Regions from separate parts of the Lysinibacillus sp. BSL11 genome, predicted to be linked through region 2. Evidence: riboswitches for the same ligand, from Rfam matches in the RefSeq annotation. Region 2 holds a riboswitch; each other region holds the start of a gene.
What was found. A riboswitch is a leader RNA that binds a small molecule or an ion and turns the genes downstream of it on or off. The one in region 2 is predicted to bind cobalamin.

Region 1: another riboswitch for cobalamin. It lies ahead of RCJ95_RS07650 (hypothetical protein); the one in region 2 lies ahead of RCJ95_RS19710 (FecCD family ABC transporter permease).
Region 3: another riboswitch for cobalamin. It lies ahead of RCJ95_RS15900 (glutaredoxin family protein); the one in region 2 lies ahead of RCJ95_RS19710 (FecCD family ABC transporter permease).

The regions. Positions count from the first base shown of each region.
Region 1 is NZ_JAVGCX010000005.1:147,026-154,584, reverse strand. It holds gene RCJ95_RS07660 (tyrosine-protein phosphatase) at 1-647, opposite strand, end outside; gene RCJ95_RS07655 (ABC transporter substrate-binding protein) at 793-1,743, opposite strand; gene RCJ95_RS07650 (hypothetical protein) at 1,727-2,284, opposite strand; cobalamin riboswitch at 2,443-2,640, opposite strand; gene RCJ95_RS07645 (glutathione peroxidase) at 2,759-3,304, opposite strand; gene RCJ95_RS07640 (hypothetical protein) at 3,386-3,940, opposite strand; gene ytvI (sporulation integral membrane protein YtvI) at 4,031-5,089, shown strand; gene RCJ95_RS07630 (C40 family peptidase) at 5,246-6,400, opposite strand; gene RCJ95_RS07625 (ABC1 kinase family protein) at 6,723-7,559, opposite strand, start outside.
Region 2 is NZ_JAVGCX010000018.1:37,189-44,747, forward strand. It holds gene RCJ95_RS19675 (endonuclease Q family protein) at 1-977, opposite strand, end outside; gene RCJ95_RS19680 (hypothetical protein) at 1,047-1,217, opposite strand; gene RCJ95_RS19685 (TetR family transcriptional regulator) at 1,397-1,975, shown strand; gene RCJ95_RS19690 (DMT family transporter) at 2,050-2,403, shown strand; gene RCJ95_RS19695 (DMT family transporter) at 2,403-2,717, shown strand; gene RCJ95_RS19700 (hypothetical protein) at 2,771-2,947, opposite strand; gene RCJ95_RS19705 (heme ABC transporter ATP-binding protein) at 2,999-3,790, opposite strand; gene RCJ95_RS19710 (FecCD family ABC transporter permease) at 3,796-4,842, opposite strand; cobalamin riboswitch at 4,989-5,176, opposite strand; gene RCJ95_RS19715 (biotin transporter BioY) at 5,331-5,927, shown strand; gene RCJ95_RS19720 (YdhK family protein) at 6,042-6,611, shown strand; gene RCJ95_RS19725 (response regulator transcription factor) at 6,652-7,353, opposite strand; gene RCJ95_RS19730 (ATP-binding protein) at 7,331-7,559, opposite strand, start outside.
Region 3 is NZ_JAVGCX010000013.1:24,936-32,494, reverse strand. It holds gene RCJ95_RS15925 (hypothetical protein) at 47-451, shown strand; gene RCJ95_RS15920 (Lsa family ABC-F type ribosomal protection protein) at 499-1,980, opposite strand; gene RCJ95_RS15915 (DUF2089 domain-containing protein) at 2,671-3,036, shown strand; gene RCJ95_RS15910 (SHOCT-like domain-containing protein) at 3,050-3,436, shown strand; gene RCJ95_RS15905 (hypothetical protein) at 3,446-3,727, shown strand; cobalamin riboswitch at 4,084-4,261, shown strand; gene RCJ95_RS15900 (glutaredoxin family protein) at 4,379-4,603, shown strand; gene nrdI (class Ib ribonucleoside-diphosphate reductase assembly flavoprotein NrdI) at 4,600-4,959, shown strand; gene nrdE (class 1b ribonucleoside-diphosphate reductase subunit alpha) at 4,956-7,049, shown strand; gene nrdF (class 1b ribonucleoside-diphosphate reductase subunit beta) at 7,037-7,559, shown strand, end outside.

The DNA of each region.
Region 1 (7,559 bases), on a different contig from region 2:
TAGTCTTCACGGGCGGACATTAATGCATAAAATTGCTGTAGTTCTTGCTCATTATACTGATGCTGAATAGCCTGAGCCATTCTTTCTACCATTGGACGTAAATGTATATTAGTATCTAAATAGTCCTCCATGATGGTCTCCTCTGGTACATCTAAAGCTAGTAAAATAAGTGCTCCTCCAATACCCGTTCGGTCCTTACCAACTGCGCAATGATGTACAAGACCTAGATTATCAGGGTTTTGAATCGTTTGCATTAACTCTTTAAATGAAAGATTGTTAAAAGGCATTTGTGCATAAAAATCTCGAAACATCTCAGGGCTTACCACTTTATAGAAATCTCTACCACCAGCATTGGTAGGCATTTCAAAAGCATGATTACCCTTCGCTGGGATTTGTATATATTGAGCATATGAGAACACTGGGTTAGGATTATGATACGCCTCATTGTTATCGCGATAATCAAAAATGGTTTTAATCCCTAACGTTTCAAATAGCTCTTTATCCGCCAGTGTCATTTTTCCAAGAGCAGCTGAGCGGTAAAATAAACCGTTCTTTACCCTACGCCCATCTTTTGTCTTATATCCACCCATGTCTCGGAAATTATGGACTGCTTCAAATGGAATTACCTTTGTCTCTAATTGCTCCACTCACTACACCTCCTAAGATTATTAAGCATACTTACTTTTATTTTAAAGAACAAACTACATTAATTCCAATTTTCACGCTAGGTAATAATTTAAACCACATAAAAAATGCTAGCTGAATGGCTGACAGCTAGCATGGAAACATTTCTTATTTAAATAACTCTGGGTACACAGCCTTCGCTACTAATTCTACAGCTTCACCAATACGCGGACCAGGTCGATTAGAGATATCTGTATCGATGGACAATACCGCTTTGTTTTGAATAGCTGTCACAGTATTCCAACCATCTCGTCCAAGAATTTCTCCTATTGGATCTTCTGTATAGTTTACTGTTGTTAAAATAATATCTGGATTTTTAGCAATAACATCTTCCTCATTCACTTTTGCCCAGCTATTCAAGTCAGAAAAAACATTATTAACATTAGCTGCATCTAATATTTCTTGCTGGAAAGTGCTAGAGCCTGCTGTATATATGTCTGGCTTAGGGCTAACCTCTAAATAAACATTTTTCGGCGTTTTTACGTCCTTCACCTTCGTTTGTACTTCAGCAATTTTCGCTTTAATCTCTTCATTTAATTTATTTCCTTTATCAGCAACATCCATCACAGCAGCTATTTGTTCGATATCTCCATAAACATCATCGAAAGTAGTCGCAGATTGAATAACAAACACTTTAATTCCTGCGTCCTCAAGCGGCTTTAGTGCATCCTTATCACCGATTGTATAAGCAATAACAACATCTGGCTTTAACGCTATAATTCTTTCACTGTTAAAGTTCGTAGTATCAGAGACACGTTCAATTTTTTGTGCTTCCTCTGGGTAAGTATCGTACTCAGTTGCTCCTACAATTTTATCGCCAACACCTAAAGCAAACAAAATTTCAGTATTACTTGGTTGTAAAGATACAACTGTTTTTGGTACTTCATTAAACGCTATTTCCACTCCACGGTCATCTGTCACTTTATAGCTTGTTTTCTCTACGTGTTGTGTACCCTGCGAGGCATCTTTATTTTTTGTATCTTCAGCAGTGCCACAGCCTGCTAATACCAGTGCAAGTAAGAGCACTGATAGCCATTGGAAATTAAATACTTTCTTCATTGTTATTCTCCTTTTTCTTTTTCATTGGGTAGGATTTACTAATAAACGGTATTTCAGAAATTCCAGCTTGCTGATTCATAAAAACAGCCATGACAAAACATACATTAGCTAATAAACCAAGGTAATCGAAAAGAATAGCAGGAACCTCTCGTTCTTCTGATACTTTGTGTAAAGTTCGATATGATTTTTTTGCCTCACTGCGACAAAGATGTAAGGCTGCAGCGGCCTCTGTTCCTTGAGGTAAAACAAAACTTTGAATCTCTTCCTTCACATGGCGAACGTAAAAATCATAACGCTCACTTAACCAAGATAAATCCTCTTCAGTTACCGCTAATTTCCCACGAACTGAGCCATTCACATGATACGCCATAGGTAACATAAGTAATAAATCCTCAGCAACAACTTGAACATCCTCTTTTTTTACCGCAGCTAATGCAACTCCTAGATGTGTTGTAAGGCTATCTGTTCGAATTTCAAAATCAACCGTTGAAGCTTTCTCACGCATAAATGGATAACAAGAATAACGGGCATCTTTTTTCACTTGCTTCCCCCCTATTTTCTATAATGAAAAATTCTTACTTGAAAGGCATAAAAAAAGTCGCTCCTTTTGCAAAGGAACGACAAAAATACAAGATTGAGCCATCAAACTAGACAAAGCCTATGTATTTGCCGTATATCCTCCTAGCTTCCGAGAAGTTTTTATACGTTCAAATAAAGGTCGGTCTCCTGGCTTGTACAGTTCGTCACATAAAACGAATGTGTTATAAAGGACCTTCCCATCTTCTTTGAGACAGTGGTAAATCTTTATAATGGCTGTACTTACAGTTGCGGAAACAGCTCCGGTTTTTCACCGGATTCCCGATTATGCTTACTAGCACCTTTATCCTGCAAGAATATTTCATTTGTAAAGCAGTTTATCATATATGATTCAGAAAAAATAGCTGTACTCAATTTTAAAATATAGTAACACTAGAAGAGAAAATTCCAACAAATTTTTACATTATTAAGAAATTTACTATAGTAGTGTTTCAATTGCTTGTTCAATATCGAGCTGTGAATCTGTTGGTTCAAAGCGTGCGACGGTCTTACCATTAGCATCTACTAGAAATTTTGTAAAGTTCCAGCGAATGTTACGACCATCTAAAAAGCTTGGGGCAAGTTGAACAATTGCTTCTGCCAACATTTTCTCCTGCATACTTGCCTTCCCAAACTCTCGGTAATTCACTTCATGCTTTAAATAATTAAAGAGTGGATGTGTAGCCTCTCCATTTACCTGTACAAGCTCAAAAATCGGGAATGTGACCCCATAGTTTACCTTGCATAGATGCTTAGTTTCCTCTCCATCCTCAGGATTTTGATGGCCAAATTGATCACAAGGGAAGCCAAGAACTACAAAATTCTCTTTTCCATATTTATCATACATTTTCTGTAAGTCTTCAAATTGATATGTAAATCGGCATTGGTTTGCCGTGTTAACAATTAACATTGTTTTTCCACGATATGTTTCCATTGATAAAATTTCGCCATTAGGCTTCCGAACTAGATAATTATAAATGCTCATGCTATAATCCCCTTTTTTCATTCATTATAGTTGACTATTCTACCGTTCATCAAAGAATTTGCACAAAAAAACACCACCTCGCTACTTTGAACGGATGGCTGACTTATACTTCTTTTTATATTTAGCATCTTGTTCTTCATTAATTAAACGATGGGCAATATCTAATAATTTCGAGTCATTTGTTTGATCATATAGCTTTTTAAATGACATAATAATATCCTGACGAATAAGAGATGGCTGTTTTTCATCTATACATGTTTGAAATCTTTTAGCTAGATACGATACAACCAAATCTCTTTGTACTTGACCCGCCTGTCCAATTTTCCAAATGGCCTGTAATGCATGCCTTGCTGTAGCAGATTGTTCATCGTAAGTCACAGCCCAAATCTTTAAAAAATCCTCCAAGACCCTTTCTTCTGGATCACTTTTTGCAGCTAAAGCGCATAAAATTTGTGCAGCACGTGCACGAGAATAACCATTATTGTATGTAAGTGCTTTTATTAGCTGTTCCCAAACTGCATATGTCCAATCTACAGGTTCCTGCATAATTTTCATTAATTCCTCGTAAGATTCATATTGAATATCGCGATCATGCTCTGTTAGATTACTAAAAAGTTGCAAAATCTCTTTTTCCATAATTCATCCCTACCTTTATTGTTTCAGAACGTAATAAAATTTGATTTATGGTACACTTAACTTAATTTTTTTCGCAAAGAAGGTGAGTTTATGAATAAATTTAATGCTAGGAAATTGATTTTTCGGTTGATTGTGATAATATCCCTACTTCTAGCTGCCTATTTTGTTATCCCAGTGTCCATGCCTTTAATACTTGCTGGGATCAGTGCATTTTTCTTAGAACCCATTGTCATGTTCTTTAAACGAAAATGGAAAATGTCACGGAAAATAGCAGTTGCTTTTATTTACATAGTGAGTGTTATTGTTATATCTATTATTTGTTATCTATCCATTACACAAATAATGACACAAATAATTTTACTATCTAAGCAAGCTCCCTATTATATTTCCAAGCTATCAGATATGTGGCTTCATATGCAAGAAAATATTTCTAAATACACAGAAGACTTTCCACCTGAAGTAAGTGCTTCGCTTCAAAAAACCACAATGGATTTCATAAAGAAAGTTGAAGAATCCTTTTTAAGCTTCTTTAATTATAGCAAAGTTTCTGCCTTCTTTTCAGAGATACCCAGCCTATTTATCAGTCTTCTCGTTTATATGATTGCGCTATTCCTATTTATGCTTGATTTGCCTAAGTTAAAGCAAATCACTTATAAATATTTAAAGCCCAATACAGCAAAGAAGATAAAAATTATTTTAAATCGCTTAAAAGATGCTACATTTGGCTATATGAAGGCTCACTTATTTGTAAGCTTTATTATTGGAGGCGTCACACTCATTGGACTGCTATTAATCCAACCGAAATACGCAGTAACAATGACGGTTATTATCTGGTTAATAGATATTGTACCATTCCTAGGCTCTATCATTATTCTAGCGCCATGGGGGCTTTACCACCTATTGATGGGAAACACCTCTATAGCTGTAAAATTATTCATCTTAGCTGCTATTTTACTTATTATTCGTCGAGTAGTCGAGCCTAAGTTAATGGGAGACCATATCGGTTTGTCCACTTTACCAACATTAATTTCCATGTTCATAGGTCTACAGTTATTTGGTATTATCGGTTTACTTGTTGGTCCATTCGTTATTATTTTCTTTATTGCGTTGAAAGAGACAGGTGTCATCAAAGTAAATTTTAAAATTTAATATCAATCTAGTATGCAGGGAAATCTCTTTTCAAGAATAGACGTAGTCGTCTTGTTTCTTTTGAAAGAAATGCAAAATAAAAAGGTCAATCTTTGTATATTTTTCTCTACAAAGATGACCTTTTTCTTATATCAACCGTCTATATAATAGTGAGGCCTATTGAATACGTCCAAAGCCTACTAAGTATTGATTCCACCAATCAAGTGACTCAATTACGACACCATTGTTTTGAGCGTCGATCATTGTGTTATTACCTAAATAAATACCTACGTGTGCAACCCCTGAACCATAGCTGAAGAACACTAAGTCCCCAACACGTGCTTCACCTGCTGAAATGCGTTGTGTTGCTAAATATTGTTGTGATGCTGTACGAGGTAAAGAAACACCCGCTTGCTTATATGACCATTGTACAAGACCTGAACAGTCAAAACCTGTTGATGGGTTGCTACCACCCCAAACATAAGGACGTCCTAGGAATTGTTTAGCTGTTGAAATGGCATCTCCTGAAGAAACAGTGCCAGCTCCTGACCCAACAATAATCTTTTGTGGTTCGCCTCCACCATTATTTTGAGTTGCTTGTATAACTGGTGTAGCTGCTTGAAGTGCACGTAAACGAGCTGCCTCTTCTTCAGCTGCTTTACGCTCTGCTTCTAAACGTTCTTCTTCTTGTTTCGTTGCAATTTCAGCTTTTAATGCAAGTGATTTCGCTTCGTTCTCAGCTTTCTTCACTTCCATTTCGCTTTCTTTTTGCTGAAGCTCTTGGAATTGTTTTTGAAGTTCCTTTTGTTTTTCATCTAATGTAGCTTTTTGTTGCTCTAAGCTTGCTTTATCTGCTTCCTGTTGATCCACTAATTCTTGGTCAGCATCCATTAATGTTTTTACCGCTACGACACGATCCATTAAATCTGCAAAGCTTTTTGCCTCAAGCACTACGTTTAAATAAACACCTACAGTGTTGTCTTGCGCTTGGTATGCAGCCATACGTTCACTTAAAATTTTTGAACGTTGCTCGATGCGTTTTTGTGTTTCAACAATACTAGCATCCACTTCTTTAATATCAGCTTGTACTTGTTTAAATACCTTTACTTTTGCGTCGATCTCTTGTTGTAGTTTCGTTAGTTCTTCTTGTAATTTTTTAATTTGTGCATCTATTTCTGCCTTTTTCTCAATCATTTGTTGAGATGTTTCTTCGGCATGTACTTCTGTTGGTTGAATTGTATTAAATAATAAGCCGCCAGCTAGTGCTAATGCTAGCACCATCGACTTACGCCATTTGTTACGCTTAGCCACGTTACCTTCATTTCCCTTCATCTATCAATTTCGCTCTCGATATTCTATGTAATCACTTGAACGATTTCTATTTTAATTAAATGTTCTTATATTTATTTTAGCCTTTTAAAGTTTAGCATTTTCTACATAACTTTTATACTATTTCATGTCTATTTAATACATTAGTAAAACTCGAAATATTTCTGTAACATTCGCCTATAAACTACATTATTCTACAAAACACATTTTTCTTCTACACAGGGAAACTATTAGCTAATTCGACATTAGACCCAGTAGATCTTTTGTAATGTTTTTGTAATATTTGAGGGTATCAAAGAAAAAAGGTAGGGAAAAAATTCCCTACCTATTGCTTCATTGACCTTAATGCTTGTATAGATAATCTCACTAACAAAATGGCACATAAAAATAAACCTAAATATGCTGCTGTGTTCAAATAGACCGCATAAGAATCATGGATAAATTGTGATATTGCTAAAAGAGCGACAGATATAATACCAAAAGTTATACCCACCAGCAGCAAAACAAATTGAGAAAACAAATGTGTAATAAAACGTGCATTATGCTCATCCGAAAAGACATCATGATGTAAAATGATTTTTCCGCTTTCAACTCGCTGAATGAGCTGATCGACTCTTCTAGGCATTTTACGCAAAGTCGGTATAAGCATAGATAATTCTTCTTGCAGCCGCTCCTTAGTTGCCATCGGTTCTTTAAAAGGTTTAAGGAAAGAGGCACGCATATATGTAGCAGAAAAATCCTTTGCCTCTGTAAAGATATCAAAACGTGAATCTATTACCCGTAATGTGCCATCTAACGTTACTAAGGAACGGAGAGCCAATCCCACCGCTGGATAAAATGCAAGTCCAAAATCTCTTACCACTGTAAACAGGGCGTGAATTAATTCTTCAGTAGGTATACGGTCAACATAGGAAATTTTCAGTAATATTTGGTCGATTGCCTGTTCCATTCTCGCACGTTCTGCATGATCAGCATTTTCCACTAATAATGTTAAGCCATCATATAAAACGCTTGAATCATTTAGTTGAATGCCCATCAAAAATAACTTTAAGCCTTCTTGCTGTGTTGCACCTAGACGTCCTACTGCGCCAAAGTCAAGTAAGACTGGTGTGCCATCTGATTCATCTATATGGATATTTCCTGGATGTGGGTCTGCATGAAA
Region 2 (7,559 bases):
CCAATACCTGGAATGAAATCAAGTGGTATCTGATGAATGTAAGGTGGTCTATTTCGTTTATTGGGAAAGTCTTCTGATAGCTCCTGTATACGGGTAGCTACTCCCTTTATAATTTGAGTACTCCCACATTCTGTACAAATGGTAGCTTCTTTACTTAGCTGTTGACTACATTTTGCACAAACTGTTTGATGATATTTGCCAAGCAAAGGATTCAGGCCATAATTGGCTATTACCGCTCGTCCCTGTTGCTCATGCAGAGCCATTTTTAATTCTGTAAAATTCGCTTCTGCTAATCGTAACTTTTGATATTCTCGCGCTAATTTTCCAAGCGAATGTGCATCGGAATTGCTAACGAATGTATATGCTTGTAATTCTTTAATATGACGTACCATATTTGTATCAGAGCTTAAACCTAATTCAATGCCATCAATAAGCTGCGGATCAAAGACTTCAGTTAAACTTCGACGAACCCCTTTGCCAAACAAGCTTTTAAATGGTGTAAATACATGTGCAGGAATAAAAATACCTCCCAATTCATGCACCTTTTGCTGCAAGGTCTTGCCATCACAATAAATACGTTGTGAACTTAAATGGATATTCTTCATATGTTGTGACATCCATTCTGAGAACTGCTTCATGAGCTCTAGTGTAGGAAAGTAAGCAAGCACATGAATAGGACCCTGACAATGTTGATCATAAATTTCAATTTCCGATCCTGGAATCAAAGTTGTTTCTTGAAAACGTAGACCACCTTCTTTTAGTTCTTTCAGTTCTCCGTGTTCAATCATCCTCACCATTTCTTCGATTACTTCTGGTGAGTGACAGTCAATGACCCCAATGATGTCTAATCCCTTTCTTGCACTAGACGTCTCTAAAATTCGTGCTAATGTTAACGTTTTACTGCCAGTAATTTTCACTGCCCTTCCACTAGAAGTACGTCCAATATGAATATGTAAATCAGCATAGAATTCATTCAATTCAAACACTCCTTTTAGTACATCTATAAAACGAAAATACCTTACATTACTGCAAGGCATTTCTCTTCATTATGATGGATGATTTGTAGTAGTGCTATTATTTGACTCAAAAGCGCCAGAACCGTGTGATGGTGTGGAGGAAGCATCATAGGCAACTAATGTTACACCAATCTTTTCTTCAAGCTCATTGATTTTTTCTAGTTGCTGCGGGTCTAATTGTGCAAACTTAATTTCTGTCATGGCCATCAATCCTTTCAATTATACAATTCCCCGAAATATAGAAAATATACTTCTTCGCATAATTGTGGAATTACAAACGAACACGGATAAAAAAATGACTGATTATCAGTCATTTTTATTGACATTATTTTTCTTATTCTATAACATAATAATTAAGTAAGGCAAAAGTGAGGGATTGCATGTCAAAAGAAGAAAAAATTATTCAAGCTGCCATTGAGGTTTTTCGAGAAAAAGGAATAGAAAAAACAAAGGTTTCAGATATCGTTAAAGCTGCTGGGATCGCTCAAGGAACATTTTATCTTTATTTCCCATCACGCCTTTCTGTGATGCCAGCTATTGCAAAAAATATGGTAGAAAGAATTATTGCTACCTTAGATGAAGGTATTTCAAGTCATAAGCCCTTTGAACAGCAACTTGAAGAGGTTGTGGAAATGGTTTTCTTAATCACGAAAGATTATGGAGATATTGTTGCACTTATTTATGCAGGTATTGCGCAAACTGAGCATTTAAAAGAATGGGAAAATATATATGCACCCTATTATGAATGGATGAGCCATTTCTTATTATCTGGCAAGCAACAGGGAATGATACGTGATTCAATTGACCCAACACGTTCTGCTAAACTGATGATTGGTCTAATTGAATCTGCTGCTGAACAAATTTATTTATTTGACGATAGCAAGGATGAAACAATGAAATTGCTCAAGCTTGAGCTTATAGACTTCCTATCTCACGCACTTGGCCTACGTCACCCATAAAAGTGACGTTCTTTTTTACTTCAAAAATGACTGAACGTCAGTCATTGCATTACCTAATAGAAAGGATTTTACTTATGAAAAAAGAATGGATGTACGTCGTTTTAACAAGTTTATTTGAATTGCTTTGGGTATTTGGCTTTAACGTAGCAAGCTCATGGTGGCATTGGATAATTATTGTGACAATCATTGCTATAGATTTTCATTTCTTATCGGAGGCTTGCGAGAGCTTACCTACTGGTACAGTCTACGCTATTTTCGCCGGAGCAGGTGCAATCGGTACTACATTAATGGATATTTTCATTTTCGAAGGAGAATTTAATGCCATTAAAGGACTGTTCATGATTATTTTAATATTAGGTGTGATTGGTCTAAAATTAGCGGATAATTCCTCTAAAGTGCAGGTGCAAACGAAAGGAGAGAATGTATAATGGGTTGGGTACTTATTATCTTAGCTGCTTTGTCTGAAATTATAGGTGTGATTGGCTTACGCTTCTATAGTCAGCAGAAAACATTACGAAACTTAATTTTATATATTGGTGGTTTTGGTGTGTCCTTTGCCCTTTTATATGCATCCTTCAACTATTTGCAGTTAAGTATTGCCTATGTTGTTTGGGTAGGAATTGGTACTGTTGGAGCTGTACTCGTAAATATCATTTTCTTTGGTGAATCTAAAAATCTATCACGTATTATCAGTATCATAGCAATTATCATAGGTGTAGCAGGCTTAAAAGCAGTATCTTAATGGCTCTACAATACAGGACGCCACTCTTAAATCGGAAGCGTCCTGTATTCATTTTATTTAATACGGCATGGTTGGATAATAATCAATCCATCCGAGCCAATACCAGTATGGACATTGGCCATTTTTTGAGCCAATTCACAAAAGATATCTTCCTTGTAATCATGTTGGAAAAGATCAAGATAGATATCGCTGTTGCCAATACCATGCATTTTCGTAAAGGCTATTTGCATACAGTCACTCCTTAAAGGATGTTTTATGTATCTAATAGAAGATCTCGCTTTCTATATTTGGCTAAACCTCTTCGTGAACTGTTCAGGAACATATGTAAGATACGGCTTCCCTGTCAGTGGATGTATTTGAATATCCGCAAAAACACCGAATACATCTTGTAGCACTGTTGGGGTAAGTACTTCCTCTGGTGTACCATGGCAAACTATTCGCCCTTGCTGTAAAACGTAAATTTGATCGCAATACATAGCAGCGATATTCAAATCATGTAAAGCTGCTACTACGGTTAAATGCAAGGTCTGAATTAAATCCATAAGTTGAAGTTGATGATGAATATCTAAATGATTCGTCGGCTCATCCAATATTAATACCTGTGCTTGTTGAGCGAGTGCCCTTGCAACCATGACACGCTTTTTCTCGCCACCAGAAAGCGAACTAAAGCTTCGTTTCTCTAAATGTGATATGCCCGTTTGCCTAAGAGCCTCTTTAACAATTTGAAAATCTTTCTCTTGATCAAGCTCTAACAGCTTTTTATGTGGTGTTCTTCCCATACTGACTAAATCATGCACAGTGAAATCAAATAATACGGGTGTCTCTTGGCTTACAACAGCCAAATTTTTCGCAATTGATTTACTTGATTGCTTTAATATATCTTGCTCATTTAATACTACCGTTCCGCTTTCAGGTTTTAGGAGACGATACATATTTTTTAACAATGTTGATTTTCCGCTCCCATTAGGACCAATTAATCCAACAAATTGCTTTTCTTTTATTTGAATGCTTACATCATGTAGTATACGCTGATCGTAAATGGAGAATGATACTTGTTTCGCTTCTAATGTCATGGACGTTAATCTCCTTCACCGAAAGAATAGTTGTTACGACGGAGAAGCCAAATGAAAAATGGTCCCCCACAAAAAGCTGTAATAATACCAATTGGCATTTCCTGAGGAGCAATAATGATTCGAGCAAAGGCATCTGCCCACACTAAGAATATTCCACCTATTAAAGCACTAATAGGTATGACGTATTTATAGTTTGAGCCCACAATTAAACGCACAATATGGGGAATAATCAATCCCACAAATCCTATAGAACCACTAACTGCGACAAGCACACCAGTTAATAGAGATACTAATAGTATTAACTGAATACGGAATTGCTGAAGATTAACGCCTAATGTCACTGCCGCCTCTTCTCCTAGTAATAATAAATTTAAATTGCGATAGTGTAGCCATAGTAGCCCAAATACAACCAAGAATACGAAGGCTGGAATCACAATACTATTCCATTTGGCTCCAGCTAAACTACCTAGCATCCAAAACATAACAGCCTTTAAGGCCCCTTCTTGCTTTGACATCATTAAAATAAAGTTAGAGATAGCCGTTAAGATAAAGGACACAGCCATGCCTGCCAATAGCAAGCGGAAAATAGAGACACGTCCCCCAACACGTGATAAGAAAAAAACAAGTGTAATGGCAAGTAATGAACCAAGGAATGCGGATACTGAAAGAGCGTAAATACCTAAAAATGAAAAGGCTCCTAAAATAATCACAGAAGTAGCTCCTACAGCTGCCCCTGAAGAAATCCCTAGAATATACGGGTCTGCAATAGAATTACGTACAAGTGCCTGAATGGCTGCCCCTGCAATGGCTAACCCCGCTCCTACTATAGCAGCTAGCAAAACACGAGGTGCTCTTATTTGCCAGATGATGATTTCCTGAGAGCGACTCCAATCTTGCTCGATCGAAGTTTGTATAAAAGGAATTTTAGAAAGAATAACTTTCCATACATATAACGGTGTAACTGAAACTGAGCCAACCATTACAGCAAAGGTCATTGAAACAATTAATACCATGAAAAGTACGAAGGAAAATAACATAAATTTTTTATTCATCTGTTTTAAACTCCTACTGAATATTGATGAATGAAGCAATAAAAAAAGGTATCCCATGCGAAAATGCGCATAGAAATACCCTAGATTAAACAAAGTCAGAAAAATATCCAGCTATTGTCCGTAATTGCTTGCATCCTCGTGGGCATTACAGGTATTACTAAATGGCAGGTCTCCTGGCTTCGATTCACTATCCTATAATTGCCTTCCCATTCTTAAACAGTGGCAAATCATATTATAGGATTCCTCGTTACAGTTGCGGGACAGCGTCGGACTTCCACCGACTTCCCTTTTAAGTGACATTCAAAAATGTCACACCAATAGTATTTGAAGTTATAAAATTGTGACGGTTCTATCATACATTTTTATAGATAGATAGTCTACTTCTATTTAACCCAATATTTGAGTTAACTATTAATAATAATAAGGTTGACACAATAGCATTCGTTTTTTACACTAGCAGTAATAACTTATAAAACGAGGTGAAATTCATGGCAACTGTTACACAACATAGTCACCATAAGTTAAGAACTATTGACATTACCTACATTGGATTGTTTTCAACGCTAATGATGGTGGGTGCTAATATCACTTCCTTTGCACCCTTTATGGTAGTTGGTGGTGTACCCATTACGCTTCAAACCTTCTTTGCAACTTTAGCAGGGCTTATTCTTGGTAGTAGAAAAGGTGCGCTCGCCTGTACAATTTATATGTGCGTAGGATTGGCGGGAGCTCCTGTCTTTGCTCGTTTCGGTGGTGGAATTGGCCAAATTTTAAGCCCTACCTTTGGGTTTATTATTACATTTATATTAGCGGCATTTGTTGCAGGGTTGATCGTGGAACGAAGCGGGACAAAGAAAAGTTTTATCGTAGCTGCTTTGGTAGCAACGGCTATAAATTATTTGATAGGAACAAATTGGATGTTTTTTGCCTATAAGCTTTGGGCAAGTGCGCCAGAGAATTTTTCATATAAGCTCGCTTGGCTTTGGATGATTCCTCCACTACCAAAAGATATTATTTTAGCTATTTTTGCTGGTATCTTCACCCATAGATTACAAAAAACATTGAAGATCATGCCCATTCAATAGCATATCTCCCCACCTAATTGTGCCAGACTAAAGAAATGTTTTTCATAGGGTCATATCCATCGTTTCTGCACATTTATTTGCTACATTAGGAGCACATAGTGAGGAGGATATCATATGAAATTCAATAAAAGATGGTCAGTCGGACTATTATCAGTAGTCGCTCTAATTAGTTTATCGGCTTGTACAGAGGATCAAACAGAACCAGCGTCCACTTCTAATGAAACTTCTGAAAAAATGGATCATTCTACAATGAACCATTCAAGTTCTGGCGATGTACCAGTAACATTAAAAAAAGCTGAAAACCCGAAATTTCCTGTAGGGAGCACAGCCATTATTACAGATGGACATATGGAAGGTATGAAAGGGGCAGAAGCAACAATAGTAGGTGCCTATAATACAACTGCCTATGTTATTTCCTATGAGCCTACATCTGGTGGAAAGCGAATAGAAAAGCATAAGTGGGTGATTCATGAAGAATTAATTGACCCACAAGAAGCACCACTGGCTCCTGGAACAGAAGTAAAAACGGACGCAACACATATGGAAGGTATGGAAAATGCGACTGTCCTTATTGACGAGGCTGTGCAAACAACTGTATACATGGTCGATTATACTTCCACTACAAGTGGTGGAGCTGTAACAAATCATAAATGGGTAACAGAAGAAGAGCTTAGTCCAAAATAATAGAAATAACCTCTACCTTCAATTCTGGTAGAGGTTATTTCTAGCTTTTATGTTCCATTCGCTTTCTATTTGCAGACTTATGCCATTTATAGCCGATGCCCCAAACGGTTTGCAAGTAATCATCCGCAGGAAAACCACTTTTTCTTAATTTTTCTCGTAAATTACGTACATGTGAATCAATGGTACGATCTTCAATCGTTACATCATATCCCCAAACAGCATGTATAAGGTGTTCTCTAGAAAATGCTCTATTTTGATAATCTAAAAATAGGGCGAGCATGGCAAATTCCTTTGGTGTTAATGGAATTGCCTTATGTTGAAAATATACTTCAAAGGACTCTCGATCTAGACAAAGCCCTTCAAAGTTAATCACTTTTTCTACAGATATCGTTCTTCTTAATACAGCATGTATGCGTGCTAACAACTCTTCCTCATCAAAAGGCTTTAAAATGTAGTCATCAGCACCAAGGTTTAAACCTTTTACAATATCAGCGTGTTCTCCTTTTGCAGTAAGCATAATGATAGGAACATCCCAAAACTTCCTAATTTCCTGGCAAACCTGCCACCCATCCATCTCTGGCATCATAATATCCAAAAGAACTAAATCCACATGTTCTTCTTCTAAAAAATCCAATGCCTCTTGTATAGAAGTCATTGCTCTACAAAGAAATAGTGGTTCCAAATAAAGGGTTAATAAATCTAACATTCTTGGTTCATCATCAATGCATAAAATCGTTTTCATTCGTTTCTACTCCTTTAAATGATAATTCAAAAGTAGTCCCTTTATTGATTTCACTTCTAACCTTTATTTCTCCCCCATGTGCTTGTACAAGCTCCTTGACAATAGCAAGCCCAAGTCCAGATCCACCTAAAGCACGACTACGTGATTTTTCCACTCGATAAAACCGATCAAAAATATATGGTAAATCCTTCTTTGGAATTCCTTTC
Region 3 (7,559 bases), on a different contig from region 2:
AATCACAGCAAATTATCGAGCATTTTTAAAGAAAGGGAGTTGAACAATGGGAAAAATAATACTGCCCTTTTTATGTATGCTTTTGTTATTTCCAACAGCTACTTGGGGGTCAGAACCTGAAGGCTTAAAATGTCCAAATCCAGATGTATTGATGAAAACAACGGAGAAAGACAAAGATGAGCTTAGTCAAGCATTAGCTGACATCATTCCAAAAGTATATGGCTCAAGCCCTGATTATCAGGAGTGGCAAACTGAGGTGATAAAGCCCATGCCCATATTAACTGGCATGGAGGAGAATTACTATAAAATGGCGGTGAACTTCTGTGGAGAAAATGTGGCTAATCACTCCTGGTTTGTTCGATTAAGGTTTCCAAGATTACTGCCAGCGCAAAGTGCATCACTAGGTGAGCTATATATCGTGAAAGAGACAAATACTAAATGGGTCCATTGATTTCAATATCATTAAAAAGGAAGAATCCATAAAATGGATTCTTCTCTTTACGACATCGCTACCGTTTTCGTTGCTACAGTTTGTTGGAATGCCTGATCATGCTCAACAATCACCATTGTGAGATGGGAGCTTTTTATAAGCTCTTCAATCTGCATGCGTGAATAGATATCAATATAATTGAGTGGTTCATCCCAAATATATAAATGAGCCTTCTCACACAAGCTTTTAGCAATCAGGAGCTTTTTCTTTTGCCCACCAGAATAATGAGAGATATCCTTCTCAAATTGAATACGCTCAAAATCCATCTTGCGCAGGATTGATTTAAATAACGTCTCATCAATACCATACTCTTCAATAAATTCCGATAACAATCCCCTTAAATGGGATGTATCCTGTTGAACATAGGAAATGACTAGACCTGAAGCTAACTTTATGGAGCCTGTATGTTGGATGGGCTTACCTAGAATAAGTTTTAACATACTACTTTTTCCGCTTCCATTTTTGCCATCTAAAACAACTCGATCCCCTTGTGCCACTTTGAAGCTAATAGGCTTATTCACGATATGGTTATCGTATTGAATGGATACATCTGTTACAGCAACCATTTCTTTAGATGAACATGCCAATGGCTCTACTTTCAATGACTCAGTTTTTTCCACATTTTTTAGCAGCTTTGATTTTTCCTCAATAGCTCTTTGTTGTCTGGATTCCAGATTCTTTGCTCGTTTCATCATCTTAGCTGCTTTATGCCCGACAAAGCCTTTGTCCAGCTTTGAACCTGAATTGGTTGTGCCATTTTTGGAGGCTTCCACTTGATTAGACCATCCTACCGAACGCTTTGAGGATTGTTTTAATCTGTCGATATCTTTTTGCAGTCGTTGATTGGTTACTTCTTCGTGCTCCTGCTGTCGATCAAAATTTAACTTCCAAGAAGAATAGTTTCCACTTTGAACGTCAATATTGGCTCTATTGATCGATAGAATATGGTCAACACAGCCATCTAAAAAGCTTCTGTCATGTGAAATTAAAATAAATCCTTTTTTCCTGCGAAGATAATCTGAAACCGTCTTTCGTGCATCCGTGTCTAGATGATTGGTTGGCTCATCAATTAATAAAAATTGACCCTCTGTCAAAAACAACGCAGCAAGCAGCACCTTTGTTTGCTCGCCATTGGATAATGTTTTAAAAGGACGATACATGACCTCTGCATCTACATGTAGGTAAGCTATTTCACGTAGACATTCCCAATCCTCTGCCTGAGGACAAATTTCCTCAAATATTTCGTGGGTATATTTATTTGGATCTGAAACAGGGTAGGGGAAATAAGTAAAGTCTACAGAAGAGATGATTTTTCCGCTATACTCATATTTTCCTAATAACAACTGAAAGAATGTTGTTTTACCTCGTCCGTTTCTACCGATAAATCCAAGTTTCCAATCCGTATCGATTTGAAAGTTGACATTCTCAAAAATATTGTCAAAGCTGCTTGGATAAGAAAAAGTTAAGTTTTGTACTTGTATCATGGACATGATAATTCCTCCTTTGTATTACAACAGTTTACTTTTCATACAAAGTCGGTCTATCCATCTATGTTTTATTTCTCCGTATAAGCAGATGGATATTAACGACTTATACGGAGTGTACATGCGTCACAATAGTTTCTGAATCGCTCATATTTTTCCTCTCCTTTATGGGTAAATGAAAGGTGCAAAATCAACTATGAAAGCAAGAAAAAAATCCCTCCACTTGTGCATTGGAAGGATTAGTCTTTCACTGAATAAATACGATTTGCCATTTGTGTCATGACAAATACAATGCAAACTGATTGTTAAAAATGGATAGACTAACCCTATATTTTGTGTTTGAAATCATTCAATTCAAATGAAAATATAGTTTAGTTCTTCATTGTCCATTCATCAGTCCTCTCATAATTGTCTTTTTATAGTAACAAATTTTTTTACAGAATACAATGTAACCTTATTTTCAATTCTAAACTGTCATTATCTAACTGATGCCGCTAGCTACAAGTAGAAATAGAAAAGACATACATAGAGTAAAGTTGAAATTGCTTAGGACAAGCAATACAGCAATGATTAATTAACATTTTTAATTTAATAATTAATTTTATTTATTTTATAATTAAAAAAATCAATTTTTATTATTTACATATTTAATTTCTTTGTTATATAATCAACTTAACTTAAAGGAAGGAGTTCACTATGGCTTATCAAGTAATCACAAATTGCCCTGTCTGTAGTAGAACATTAAAAATTACGAAGTTACAGTGTTCTCATTGTCACACGACCATTGAAAATGAATTTGAATTGTCGAAGCTAGCATCCTTATCACAGGATCAGCTTCATTTTGTGGAAGTATTTTTAACCTGCCGAGGAAACATTAAAGAGGTTGAAAAGGAACTGGGGGTTTCGTATCCAACAGTTCGAGGCAAGCTAAACGACATTATTTCATCCCTTGGCTATGCTCAAAAAAAGAAAAATGAAGTAGACGAGAAAAAAATTGTAAGCATGCTGGAAAATGGCGAAATCACAACAGATGAAGCGATAAAGCTCTTAAAAGACGAATAGGGAGGAACGGACCATGAAAGAGGAAATCACAAAAGTGTTAACCATGATTCAAGAGGGAAAAATTGATGCGGATAAAGGATCAGAGCTGATTCAAGTGCTACAACAGAAAGAAGAATCAGAGAACAAATTTGTGGAAAAAACAAAGTATTTAGAAAAAACATTAAAGGTTCGTGTTGTATCCACCGAAAATGATAATGTTACGGTAAACTTGCCGATTAAACTTGTCAAAGCCGTACTTATGGCAGGACACAGCATCGCTGCGAGTATTCCACAATCAGAAAAATACGTAAAAGATATCGACATCAATCTTCTTCTTGAAGCAATCGAAAATGAATTAGACGGACAAATTGTAGATATAAAATCAGCAAACGGGGATTCCGTTGCAGTCTTCATTGAGTAGAGGCGACGAATGATGCATGTAAAAGTGAAAGCAAAAGATGTTCGCTTTACAGTCCCAGTTCCCTATACCGTGCTAACCATTGTCCTCTCCATTTTAACTTCTAAATGGATTCAGCAACAAGCCAATAAGTGGACAAAGGCATACTTCGATCGAAAGAACATAGACTTTACCTTTCCGCTCATCGACAAAGAAATGCTAAAGCCGATTATCAAGGAACTACAAAATTATAAGGGACTCGTGCTAGTCGATGTCAAAGCTCAGGATGGGACTGAGGTTAAGATTAGACTATAATCCCAAAGATAGAATGGTTAGAGCATGTTATGATAAAAGCATGCTCTTTTTTAATGAGTGTCATTTGAAACGTGTAAGAGATGATAATTATTTCAGGATTTACATATAGAAGCTACTATTTTTCAATGGTACTTAAAATAGAACATTTCTTTCAGAATTCTAGATACATTTTGATAGATAAAGATGTTCATCGTTTAAAATAGATTTTTGATTTGGGTATAAATGATTAGTGGTAATCTACTTGGAACTACATAATTAAAAATACTGAATAATCCAAAAATAAAGAAGTTTAGAATCTTGATTTACTTTTCATTTGAAGGATGGTACACTTAAAACTATTGAACAACAACTATATATTGTGTTCGTTTTACAAAGGTACTACTACATGTAGTTTAAAAGGGAAGTTCGGTACAATTCCGACGCTGTCCCCGCAACTGTGAAGCTGACGATGATTGCAACCACTGTGCATTTGCATGGGAAGGGAATCAGAGAATGAAGCAAAGCCAGGAGACCTGCCTTTATAAAACAAATTTATCATTTCTTCGGGGATTAAGAGATGGGAACGTCAGTATTTTTGGTATGTTAACGTTTCCATTTAGCCTATCTCTCTAGAGGAGATAGGCTTTTTATTTTATGAAAAGAGGGATTTCTATGAAACTTTATACGAAAACAATTTGTCCAAAATGCCTATGGGTAAAATCTGAACTACAACGTGCAGGACTTGAAGCTGAAATCGTTAACATCGATCATGATGAACAGGCAAAACAAACGATTATTGACGCAGGTTTTTTAAGTGTGCCTGTTTTAGAGATGAATGAAACTTTTATAGGAGATGTTCAGGAAATTGTTTCTCAAATTGAGTTGATTGCTCTATGATCGTTTACGCGAGTCGTACAGGTAATGTCCGAAATGTTGTATCCAAATTAAAGGCAGAATGTATCGAGCTCTCGGAGGGATTGCGATTGAACAAGCCCTATCTTTTAATTACCTACACAGATGGTTTAGGTGACATTCCAGCAAAGGTACAACGTTTCTTAGAAAAAAACAGGGATTTTTGTAAAGGAGTAGTTGCCAGTGGCAATAGTAATTTCGGCCATCATGTATTTGGCGCTGCTGGTGAGAAAATCGCCGCTACCTATCATGTACCCTTAGTAAGGAAATTAGATTTACGAGGTAATCAAACGGATTACGAAGCAATACAAACGTTTTATGAAACGAGGGTAATGAGATGAAAACCTATTTAAAGCTTAATAATGACGTACTGAATCGTTATAGTACAACTGGATTACTTGAGTTAGAAAAGGACCGCGAAGCTACGCGCCGCTACTTTTTAGAGTATGTTAACGTACGTTTGCGTTATTTTATAGATATTGAGGAAAAAATCCGCTATTTAGTTGATGAGGGCTACTATGAGAAAGCATTTATCGATATGTACGAGATGGAATTTATTAAGAAGCTGTACAAGAAAGCCTATGATTATAATTTCCGCTTCCCATCCTTTATGAGCGCAAGCAAATTTTATGATAGCTATGCTATGAAAAGTCGTGACGGGGAAGAGATCTTAGAAAAGTATGAGGATCGTATTGTCATTATTGCTTTGTATTTGGCGCAAGGAAACACAACTCTAGCAGAACGCTCTGTCGAAGCAATGATGGAAGCCTACCAGCCAGCGACACCAACTGCTTTAAATAGTGGTAAGAAAGCACGTGGTGAATTAGTCAGCTGCTTTAAATTATCAATGGATGACTCCATGAACAGTATTGCTGAAAATATTGGCTATTGTTTAGAGCTATCACGCCTTGGTGGTGGAGTAGGGGTCAACTTAACAGATTTACGCCCTTTAGGTGATCCAATTAAAGAGATATTAAATCGTGCAAGTGGTGTCATCCCAGTAGCAAAACTGTTAGAAAATTCTTTCAGTTATTCGAATCAGCTAGGGCAACGAAATGGCTCAGGTGTTGTCTATCTAAATATTTTCCATGCAGACATAGAAAATTTCATATCATCAAAAAAACCAAATGCTGATGATAAAATTCGCCTCGCAACCCTTTCAACAGGGATTATTATACCTAGTATTTTCTTCGAACTGATGAAACGTGATAAGGATATCGTCTTGTTTAGCCCATACGATATTTTTAAAGAATACGGTAAACGTATGTCTGAGCTTTCCATTTCAGACATGTACTACGAGCTACTTGATAACCCAAAAATTCGTAAAATTAAACGTTTAAATGCACGGAAGCTTTATACAGAGGTGAAAAAAGCACAATTTGAATCAGGCTACCCGTTTGAAATCTTTGATGATAATGTCAATAAGGTACATCCTTTAAAAAATATTGGACGTGTCAAAATGTCCAATTTATGTACAGAAATCTTACAAGTACAAGAGACAAGTATCATTACGGACCAGGATCAACCAAATGACTATGGATTAGATGTATCGTGTAACTTAGGTTCCATCGATATCCATGCAGCAAGTAAAGTGAATGATTTCGGCGCATTAGTCGATACAGCCATGCACCTATTAACAAATGTATCGCAAATGACGCATATTAAAAATGTACCGTCTGTTGCAAAAGCCAATCAATTAATGCATTCTGTAGGGCTTGGCTGTATGAACCTCCATGGGCATCTGGTGACGGAGGGCATCCTGTACGGCTCTAAAGAGTCTATTGATTTCATGGATCACTTTATGGAAGCGATGAACTATTATTCACTGAAATCTTCGATGGAAATGGCAAAAGAAAAAGCTGCAACCTTCTATCGATTCGAGGACAGTGATTATGCATCTGGTAGCTATTTTGACCAATATATCAATAAAGCTGAGGAAGAATTGTCACCTGTTGTATTGAAGGCACTTGGCAATATTCCAATCATTACGAACAAGATGTGGGAAACGTTAAAGCAGGATGTGATGCAATATGGTCTATTCCATTCCTATCGTTTGGCTATTGCCCCAACTGGTAGTATTTCATATATTCGTAGCTGTACGGCTTCAATCGCACCATGTACAGAGCGCGTAGAGGTTCGTGATTACGCCGATAGTAGAACCATTTATCCAATGCCTCATTTAACAAATGACAACAGCCATTTATATGTCGAGGCATATGATGTGAATCCGTATGATTTAATTGATTTATATGCAGCTTCTCAAAAGCACGTTGACCAAGGTATTTCCATGACGCTTTATGTAACAGACAATTGGACAACCGAACAATTGGCTAAAGTATACATTTATGCGTGGATAAAGGGCATTAAGTCCGTTTACTATGTTCGTCAACGATTACAAAGCTTAGAGGAGTGTGTAGCATGTCAAATATAATTTATGAGGCAGTCAATTGGAATAAGGCAACAAGTGAGCTTGCCCAAATATTTTGGGACCAGCAATGGAAGCAAATTTGGTTTCCAGAAGAAATTGCGGTCAGTAAAGATATTAAACAATGGAAAAGCTTTGAGCATCAGGACACATATAAAAAAGTATTTGCAGGATTAACCTTACTGGATACTGTTCAAACAAATATTGGGATGAATCGTGTTGCCGCTTATACAGATGATTTACAGGAGAAGGCTGTTCTAACCGTTTTTGATGCATTCGAGGCGATACATGCCAAGTCCTATTCTTATATTTTCACAACGCTTTGTACAAACGAAGAAATCGACGAGCTATTTGAATGGGTCAAGAAAAATGAATTTCTACAGTATAAGGCCAATAAAATCGCAGACATTTATAATAGTATTGAAGAAGGCAATCCAGAGAGCTTATGGAAAGCGATGTTCTCATCCGTTATGCTTGAATCTTTCTTGTTCTATTCTGGCTTTTTCTATCCACTAT